3 regions of the Alcanivorax sp. NBRC 102024 genome follow, and region 1 is predicted to be linked to each of the others. Evidence: predicted binding sites of a transcription regulator. Region 1 holds the regulator's gene; each other region holds the start of a gene.
What was found. The regulator PhoB, encoded in region 1, activates phosphate uptake and scavenging genes when phosphate is short. The targets are predictions, from matches to a motif close to TGTCATANNNNTGTCANA.
Positions count from the first base shown of each region.

Region 2: A0251_RS14540 (heavy metal response regulator transcription factor) is a predicted target of PhoB. The motif match lies at 1,250-1,267, and genes of this name have one in related genera.
Region 3: A0251_RS09445 (heavy metal response regulator transcription factor) is a predicted target of PhoB. The motif match lies at 1,783-1,800, and genes of this name have one in related genera.

Region 1 is NZ_BDAS01000001.1:461,502-464,780, reverse strand. It holds gene A0251_RS17325 (hypothetical protein) at 1-87, opposite strand, end outside; gene ubiA (4-hydroxybenzoate octaprenyltransferase) at 350-1,222, shown strand; gene phoB (phosphate regulon transcriptional regulator PhoB) at 1,420-2,124, shown strand; gene phoR (phosphate regulon sensor histidine kinase PhoR) at 2,236-3,279, shown strand, end outside.
Region 2 is NZ_BDAS01000010.1:104,256-107,534, reverse strand. It holds gene A0251_RS14545 (copper resistance system multicopper oxidase) at 1-1,029, opposite strand, end outside; gene A0251_RS14540 (heavy metal response regulator transcription factor) at 1,323-2,015, shown strand; gene A0251_RS14535 (heavy metal sensor histidine kinase) at 1,987-3,279, shown strand, end outside.
Region 3 is NZ_BDAS01000005.1:4,873-8,151, reverse strand. It holds gene A0251_RS09460 (copper resistance system multicopper oxidase) at 1-718, opposite strand, end outside; gene A0251_RS09455 (cytochrome c) at 802-1,362, opposite strand; gene A0251_RS09450 (hypothetical protein) at 1,380-1,670, opposite strand; gene A0251_RS09445 (heavy metal response regulator transcription factor) at 1,857-2,549, shown strand; gene A0251_RS09440 (heavy metal sensor histidine kinase) at 2,536-3,279, shown strand, end outside.

The sequences.
Region 1 (3,279 bases):
AAGGAAATAAATGCTAAAGAACAGCGCGGCCATATATAGCGCCATGCTCAGGCCAAATTCAGTTAGATATCGTTTTGTATTCCACATTGTAAAGACCCTGATATGTAAAGCGAGCTTTACATAAAATCCTAGGAACCTCTTGTTCGAATGTCAAGCATACTTGACGCCTTCTGAAGCAACGACCGGTAAGATCACGCTACCGCCAAACCATGCGGGCCGCGATTCATGATCTCTTCTTGCGCGGCGGCGCGTTATCGGCGATCTCGATTGGCTACCCATTCGATTCGCGCCTTGAAACTTTCCACTTTCAACTTGAAACTTACCCCCGCCCCTGACAACCGGATGTCCCATGTTTGCCTTCGTTGAACAACGCTACCCGTCGCTCTGGCCCTACATTCAGTTGATGCGGCTGGACCGCCCCATCGGCACCTTGTTGCTGTTGTGGCCGACCCTGTGGGCGGTGTGGATTGCCGGGAACGGTACGCCCAGCCTGAAGACCGTGGTGATCTTCATTCTCGGGGTGATCATCATGCGTGCCGCTGGCTGCGTGATTAACGACTTTGCCGACCGGGATTTCGACGGCGATGTGGAACGCACCAAAGGCCGTCCGCTGGCCACCGGTGCTATCAGCGCCAAGAAAGCCCTGGCGTTGTTTTGCGGGCTGGGGCTGCTGGCCTTTGTGCTGGTGCTGTTTCTCAATGAACTGACGTTCTGGCTGTCCTTCGGCGGGCTGGGGCTGGCGGTGCTGTACCCCTTTACCAAGCGCTTCACCTTTATGCCGCAACTGTTTCTCGGCGCCGCCTTCAGCTGGGCCATTCCCATGGCCTTTGCCGCCGAAACCGGTGCCGTGCCGGAAATCGCCTGGCTGCTTTACGTGGCCAACCTGGTGTGGACCGTGGCCTACGACACCGAATACGCCATGTGCGACCGGGAAGACGACCTGAAACTGGGCATCAAGAGCACCGCCATCCTGTTCGGCGATGCGGACCGCTTGATGATCGCCATCCTCCAGGGGCTGACTCTGCTGGCCCTGATCATGGTGGGGCAACGGCTGGACTTTTCCTGGCCCTGGTTCCTGGGTCTGGCCGGCATGTCCCTGAGTTTCCTGTTCCAGCACAGCCTGATCCGTTACCGGGAACGCTGGCCCAGCTTCCACGCTTTTCTCAATAACCACTGGGCCGGGGCGTGTGTGTTTGTCGGGTTGTATTTCCAGTACTTCTAGCCGCGAGTTGAAAGTGGCGAGTTCCGAAAACCGGACAACCCCGTCTCGATTGTCCGGTTTTTCGTCACGCGCGACTCGTACCTCGTAACGCTTCCCCCCCTTGCTTTTTCGCCCGTTTCCGCCCAATTTGTCATACAGATGTCACAAAAAAGCAATCTAATAGGGCAACACAGACAGACAGGCAAGGAAGGAAAGCCATGTCCCGTAACCGTATTCTGATTGTTGACGACGAACCCGCCATTCGGGAAATGGTGGCCGTTGCGCTGGAGCTGGCCGATTTTGATGTGCTGGAGGCGGAAAACGCCCAGCGAGGCCACGAAATTATTGTCGATGAACGCCCGGATCTGGTGTTGCTGGACTGGATGCTGCCGTCGGTTACCGGTATCGAGCTGGCCCGCCGCCTCAAGCGTGATGAGACCACCAACGAAATCCCCATCATCATGCTTACCGCCAAGAGCGAAGAGGACAACAAGATCCAGGGGCTGGATGTGGGCGCCGACGACTACATCACCAAGCCGTTTTCCACCCGCGAACTGATCTCCCGCATCAAGGCCGTGCTGCGGCGTGCTTCCAGCACCGCGGCAGACAAGGCCATCGAAGTGGAAGGCCTGTGCCTGGATCCGGTGAGCCATCGCATCAGCGCCGACGATGAGCCGGTGGACATGGGGCCCACGGAGTACCGTCTGCTGGAATTCTTCATGAGCCACCAGGAGCGGGCCTATTCGCGGACCCAGCTGCTGGATCAGGTGTGGGGCGCCAATGTCTATGTGGAAGACCGCACCATCGATGTGCATATCCGCCGGCTGCGCAAGGCCCTGTCCCCCTTCGGCTACGACCGCTTTATCCAGACAGTCCGCGGCACTGGCTACCGTTTTTCGGTAAAATCCGCCAAGGCAAGCTGAAGCGATCCGGTCCGCATGGCGCGTTGCGCGCAATCCCCAGAGGTGATGCAATGCGGATCGGTGACGGTGAATGCACCCACGTAGCCGCAACGGGGCGGTGGAAGCGAGATCATGAAAGCCAGTCTGGCCAAGGAAGTAAATCGCATAGTCGGCTTGATCCTGCTGTCCGTTGCGGCAGCGCTGGCAGTGGGCCACATCTGGCCACTGGTGGTCGGTCTGCTGGGCTACATCATCTGGAGCACCCGGCAGCTGTTTGGTCTGTACAGCTGGCTGGTGCGCGATGACCACACCGAACCCCCGGACAGCATCGGGCTGTGGGGGGAGTTCTACACCCGCCTTGAGCACCTTTTCCAGAAAGAACGCCGCGCCCAGGAAAATCTGCAGGGCATCATTCACCGTGCCCAGCAATCGGTGAATGCCCTGGAAGATGTGGTCATTCTGATTGACCAGCACGGCTACCTGGAATACTGGAACCAGGCTGCGGAACGCTACATGGGGTTCAACGCCCGCCAGGATCTGGGCCAGCCGCTGACCAACCTGGTGCGCCATCCGAAATTCACCGAATACCTGAGCAAGGGGGATTTCCGCGAGGCGCTGGAGATTCCCTCGCCGGTGGACGACAACCGCATCCTGCAATTTCGCATTACCGAATTTGGGGTGGGCGAGCAGTTGATGATGGCCAGGGATGTCACCCGGATCCATCATCTGGAACAGATGCGCAAGGATTTCGTGGCCAACGTGAGCCACGAACTGAAAACCCCACTGACCGTGCTCAAGGGCTACCTGGAAACCCTGCTGGACACGGTGCCGGAGGAACAGTCCCGGTTACGGCGGGCCCTCACCCAGATGGACAACCAGTCCAACCGTATGGAAGCCCTGGTCTCGGACCTGCTGTTGCTGGCACGGCTGGAGGGCACCAATGCGGACAATCTCAGCCAGGCGGTCCCTGTCCACGGCATGCTCAAGCGCATGCGCGAAAATGCCCTGGCGATCAGCGCCGACAAGGGCCACAGCATTGAGCTGGACGTGCCCGAAGAAGCCCGCCTGATTGCCAACCCGGCGGAGCTGGAGAGCGCCTTCGGCAATCTGATCACCAATGCGGTCAAGTACACCCCCGCCGGTGGCCAGATCCGTATTCACTGGTGGCAGGATGAG
Region 2 (3,279 bases), on a different contig from region 1:
TTGGGCAAAAATTGTGTGGGCCTCATCCTTCGGTTCCACCAGCACGTCGTAGGTCTCGCCCGGCCCAAATCGGAATTCATCGACCTCGACAGGCTCAATATTCTGCCCATCGGCCTGCACTACGGCCATCGTCAGGCCAGGAATGCGAACGTCGTAAAAACTGTTACTGGCTGCATTGATAAAACGCAAGCGCACGCGCTCACCGGGTGTGAACAAACCCGTCCAGTTGCCCGCTGGCGTTCGGCCGTTCATCAGATAGGTCAAGGTAGCGGCGGAAAGGTCGGCCAGATCGGTGGGATTCATGCGCATCTGATTCCACATCTGGCGTTTGTCCAGGGCACCGGAAAACCCCTGTGTGGAAACGTCGCGAAAGAAATCGCCAACCGTGGGCTGGTTGAAGTTGTAGACGTCACTCTGAACCTTTAGTTTGGCAAACACCGACATCGGATCCTCGTCGGTCCAGTCGGAGAGCTGCACCACGTAGTCGCGATCGGCGCGGATCCTATCTCCCTCACGGCTACCGCGGCCCTCGCGCGGCTCGACGATGAGGGCGCCATACATGCCGGTCATTTCCTGAAAACCGCTGTGGGAGTGATACCAGTAGGTGCCGCTCTGTTGCAGTTTGAAGCGGTAGACGAAGGTCTCGCCCGGTGCTATGCCCCGGAAGCTGATGCCGGGCACGCCGTCCATCTGAAAGGGCAGGATGATCCCGTGCCAGTGGATGGAAGTGGGGACCTTGAGCCGGTTGGTTACCCGGATGGTGACCTCATCCCCCTCACGCAACCTCAGGGTCGGTGCCGGAATGGAGCCGTTGATGGTGGTCGCCATACGGATCACGCCGGTAAAGTTGACCGGTGTTTCGGCGACGACCAGATCAATCGATTGGCCGCTCAGCACGGGCGCGGTACCGGTGTGTGTCTGGTTCTCCAGACGGCCCCCTGCGTGCAGCAGGGCTGGAAAGCTTGCCAGCACACCGCCAGCCACCAGCCCCTGTACGAAGTGACGGCGTGTCGCACTAAACGTTTTCATCAATGCTCCAATTCAGCGATATCGTTTTTCATAACCTTGCCCTCGATCACATCAACCGTGGCGAAGTGCTTGTTGATGATACTGTCGTTTTCGAGTCACGCCCGATCTGACAGGCCGGCAATAGCGACCGGAATGCCGACTGCATCAACATAAGTAATGCCTAGTGTAATCAAGTTAACTGCCCCCCCCTGTCAGCCAGATGACCCAAACATTACATTAATGTAATCTGTGTGTAATCTTGCTGTGGGGAATAACCCGTTAGGTTGAAACAAAATGTGGAGGGCGAGACATAGATGCGACTACTCGTGGTCGAGGACGAAATCAAAACAGGCGACTATTCGCGCCAAGGACTGGCTGAAGCTGGATTTCAGGTTAGTCTGGTGCGCAATGGTCTCGATGGCCACCATCTGGCGATGACCGAGTCCTTCGACTTGATCGTGCTGGATGTCATGCTGCCCGACGTGGATGGCTGGCGCATTGTGCAGTCGCTGCGTGAAGCGGGACGTCAGACGCCGGTGTTGTTTCTTAGTGCTCGTGACAGCGTGGATGACCGTGTCAAGGGATTGGAGCTGGGCGCCGATGATTATCTGGTAAAACCCTTCGCCTTTGCCGAGTTGCTGGCACGGGTGCGCACCCTGTTGCGCCGAGGCTCGGCATCACCCCTGTCGGATCAGCTCAGGGTGGCCGATCTTGTCCTAGATCTGCCTGGGCACCGGGTCACGCGCGCCGGCCGAAAAATCAATCTCAGCCACAAGGAATTCTGCCTGCTGGAACTGCTGGTGCGCCGTCAGGGTGAGGTGTTGCCGCGCTCGCTGATCGCCTCGCAGGTCTGGGACATGAATTTTGATTCCGACACCAACGTGATCGACGTGGCCATCCGTCGATTGCGCGCCAAAATCGACGACGACTTCGAGACCAGGCTGATCCACACGGTGCGTGGCATGGGTTACAAGCTCAATGTGGAAGCTGAAGATGATGGCGACTGAGCGGCGTCCGCTTTCGCTAACCGCCAGGGTCATGGTCTTTGTCGCGTTGGCCATCGGCATCAGCCTGGTATTGATCGGCAATCTGGTGCTCGGTGCCGTCGAGCGCCATTTCGCCGAGCAGGACGCGGACGAGTTGGTCGTGATCAACCAGGCGGTAGCGCAGACCCTGCAAAGGGTGGATGATCCGCTCCGGTTACCGGTGGCGTTGTCGCAGGCGGTGTCGGGACACCACGGTGTTTATTTTCAGGTGTGGAATGGCCGTGGCCAGTTGGTGTTCGCTACACCGGGGGCTGACTTCGCGCAGGCTATAGTAGCTTTTTCCCCCGTTAAGCGGATCCATGCCGATAACCTGGCTACTTGGCACTTTGACGGAAATGCCTATCGGGGTGTCGTCACACGGTTTGTCAGCGACAGCCGGGAATATCGCATTGCCACGGCGATCGGCATGGACTTCCACCTGCATTTTCTGCAAGGGTTTCGCCGCAGTCTCTGGATTATCATGTTGCTTACTGGCGGTGTGACTTTGCTAGCGGCGTGGTTTGGGGTACACCAGGGACACGCGCCTTTACGCGGTCTCTCGGACGAGATGCGCAGTATTCAGGCCGACCGATTGAATATGCGACTTGATTTTCGCAGCATGCCTCTGGAGCTACGGGACCTGGCCTCCGCCTTTAATCAGATGATTGAGCGACTGGAAGACAGCTTCACGCGGCTGTCGCATTTCTCGGCGGATATTGCCCACGAACTACGAACCCCGCTGACCAATCTCATCACCCAGACTCAAGTGGCGTTGGGCAGGGCCAGAACACTGGACGAATATCGTGAGCTCCTGTACTCCAATCTGGAAGAGCAAGAACGCCTGGCCAAGATGGTTAACGACATGCTCTGGCTGGCCAAGAGCGACCACGACCTGCTCAAACCGGTGCAGGTAACGCTGGATCTGGCCACCGAGGTCAGGGAGCTGTTCGACTTCTTCGGGGCGCTGGCGGAGGAAAAACATATCACCCTGTCTTTGGAGGGTCAGGCACCGGGGGTAATGGGTGATCGCGCCATGCTACGCAGGGCCATCTCCAACCTGCTGTCGAACGCCATTCGGCACACCCTAGCGGGCAAATGGATAAAGGTTCGATTGAGTAAAGCGGAGAATGACTCAGTATCGCTGAGTGTGATCAACCCCGACTCCGAAATTCCTGCACAGCACCTGCCAAGCGTGTTTGATCGCTTTTACCGCGCCGATCCTTCCAGATGGCGCCAGAGTGAGGGT
Region 3 (3,279 bases), on a different contig from region 1:
AATCCCGGGAGCTCATGCGCATTGTGTTCCACATGGACCGCTGTTCCAAGGTTTTCGCCAGCCCTTGACGGCGGATATCGGCAAAAGTGTCCCCCAAGGTTCGCTGCTGGTAATTGTAGTAGCCCTCCGCGACGGTCAGGTTGCGGAATACCTCGTGAGGGTCTTCAAAAGTCCAGTCGCTCAGGATGATCACATGCTCCCGGTCCGCGCCTATATCGCCGTCGGCCGGATCAATCACCAGTGGCCCCAGGTGCCCCAACTGCTCCTGCAGTCCCGAGTGGCTGTGATACCAATAGGTTCCATTTTGTTGAACGTCGTATTCGTACTGAAAGGTTTCTCCTGGCTTGATACCGGGAAAGCTCACGCCGGGCACACCATCCATGTTCTCGGGCAGAATGATGCCGTGCCAATGAATTGAGGTGTCATCAGCAAGCGAGTTGGTAACGTTCAGGCGAGCTCTCTGTCCTTCTTTCAACCTGATCAACGGCCCGGGCATGCTGCCGTTGATGGTGATCGGTCTGCCGACCTTTCCACCAATGTTCATATCCGCCCGGCGAATATGCAGATCAACCGCTGGATTCGCATTGACGACATCGCTATAGCTTCGCCCCAGAGGAGACGCCCAGGTCGGTGCCATCCTCGCCATGGCGAGGGCCGATGCCGCCCCGAGCGCTGATTTGATAAACCGTCGACGGCCCGCTTCTACTGGTTTTTCCATCATGTAACCTCTAATCTCGTTACCTGCTTGTCTCTCGCAAAAAACTTCTGACTTCGGCGACCAGCGTGGCGCAATTACCCAAGTCAATGATGATTGGCGTCATCGGCTCCCCGGGTGGTCAAGATTTGGTACTGCTCGGGCGACAGCTCGGGTAGACGCCGCAAGAAGGCCACCATATCCCAAATCCGTTCGTCATCATGGTTCGGCCCCCAGGCCGGCATGCCCGATGCCTTGATACCGTGCTTAATAACCCAAAAGCGTTTTCGGGCCTGCGACTCAAGGGCCTCTTCATCTTGATGCTGTTGCGTCAGATTCGGTGGCTGGGGGTTGAGGCCCAGTGCGAAGTCACTCTGAGCCTTACCCGGCTTGAGATGGCAACCGGCACACATGTCGTTGTAGTCGGCACCCCCCGCCAGTAGGCGGTCGGACGTATCCAGATCCGCTGGCACCTCGATCTCGTCCGACGCCCGGTCAACCGAGCGCTCGCGCAGCGTCTCCAGCGCCCAGTAGGTCAGAGGGGTGTGCCGATCATCCGCACCGACGGGATACAAGCCCGAGTAGATGAGCGCCCCGCCCGCCGCTATGGCGAAAACGAGTGCAAGGACCAGGCACTTGGTGCAAGACAAAAACCCAGGGGCCGCCATGTGCCCTCCTTCATGCTCTAGTGGTCGTGATTGGACTTACGCGGCGCGTCATCATCGGACTCGGAGTGCTTGTGCTGGGACTCCTTCGAGTCGGCATCACTCTTATCCATGTGGTGCTTGCACTTCTTCATCATGGCCTGCATGACCGGATCATCCATATCCATTTCGGAGTGGTCCATTTCCTTCATTTCCGAGCAGTTCGGTTTTTCGTCCCCCTCCATATGCTCCGAAGGTTCATGCGCCTGCACTGACAGGGCCAACAGAAGCGCCGGCAGGGTGGTCAACCAAAGTAGTGGTTTGTGTGTCATGGGGTAACTCCTCAAGTACAACGAAGGTGAACGGCAATTCAGTTTTTTCAGCAACTGAGTCTCAGACTAACAAACAGGCCCTGTCTGCCAGATGACTCGAACATTACATTTTTGTAATGTTCGTGTAACCTTGTCGTTGGACACAGTCAGCTACACTCGCGCGATACGGATCAGAAGAGGTGCTTCATGCGACTGCTGGTGGTAGAGGACGAAGTAAAGACAGGTGACTATCTGCGCCAAGGCTTGACCGAAGCCGGCTTTATGGTCGAGCTGGCGCGCAACGGGCTCGACGGCCACCACTTGGCGATGACGGAGTCATTCGAGCTGATCGTTCTGGACGTCATGCTGCCAGATGTGGACGGATGGCGCATCGTGCAGTCATTGCGCGAAGCTGGCCGCCAGACGCCGGTGCTGTTTCTCACCGCCCGCGACGCGGTAGATGATCGTGTTAAGGGCCTGGAGCTGGGAGCGGACGATTACCTCGTAAAACCGTTTGCCTTTACGGAACTTCTGGCCCGAATACGCACCTTGCTGCGCCGGCCGTCCACACCGACCCTATCGGAACAGCTGGAAATCGCCGACCTGTCCCTTGATCTACCAAAACACCGCGTTACCCGCGCCGGAAAGAGGATCAATCTCAGCCACAAAGAATTTTGCCTTCTGGAGCTTTTGGTCCGTCGGCGTGGTGAGGTGTTGCCTCGTTCGCTCATTGCTTCCCAGGTATGGGACATGAACTTCGATTCCGACACCAACGTGATCGATGTGGCCATTCGTCGGCTGAGGGCCAAAATTGACGATGATTTCGAGCCCAGACTGATTCACACAGTGCGCGGCATGGGGTACAAGCTTGACGTGGAAACCGACGATGAAGATCACTGACCGGCCACCACTGTCGCTGGCCGCCCGGGTCATGATATTTGTGGGACTGGCGATTGGGCTCAGCCTCATCTTGATCGGAAGTCTGCTCCTCAGTGCCGTTGAGCGTCACTTTGCCGAACAGGATGCCGGTGAACTAGCGGTGATGACCCAAGCCGTCGCCAAAACCTTGCTGAACGGTGGCAACGATTCCGCACAACAGAGTGATGCCCTGGCCAACGCCATATCCGGACATCACGGTGTCTTTTTCCAGGTTCGAAAGGCGCAAGGCGACATTATCTACAGCATGCCAGGAGCCAACCTGACTCAAGTAACCGACACGCTCGCCCCCACCTCCGAAATTAACGTAGAAAACGTGCAAACCTGGCAGGACGGCGATAAGACCTTCCGGGGTGTAGTCTCTGACGTTGAAGTCGGGGGCCGAAGCTACTCAATCACTACGGCGATTGACATGGGCTTCCACCTGGAGTTTCTGCGAAGCTTTCGCCGTGCTTTGTGGCTTATCATGACCCTAGCCGGTGCTATTACCCTTCTGGCCGCCTGGTATGGCATTCATCAGGCCCATGCTCCCCTGCGCAGGCTATCCGACAGGATGGGAGACATCCAGGCCGACCGACTCCATGTGCGCTTCGACCCCGCCTCGGTGCCATCGGAATTACAGGGCCTGGTAATCTCGTTCAATCACATGATCGGGCGGCTGGAAGACAGCTTTACTCGCCTATCGCATTTCTCG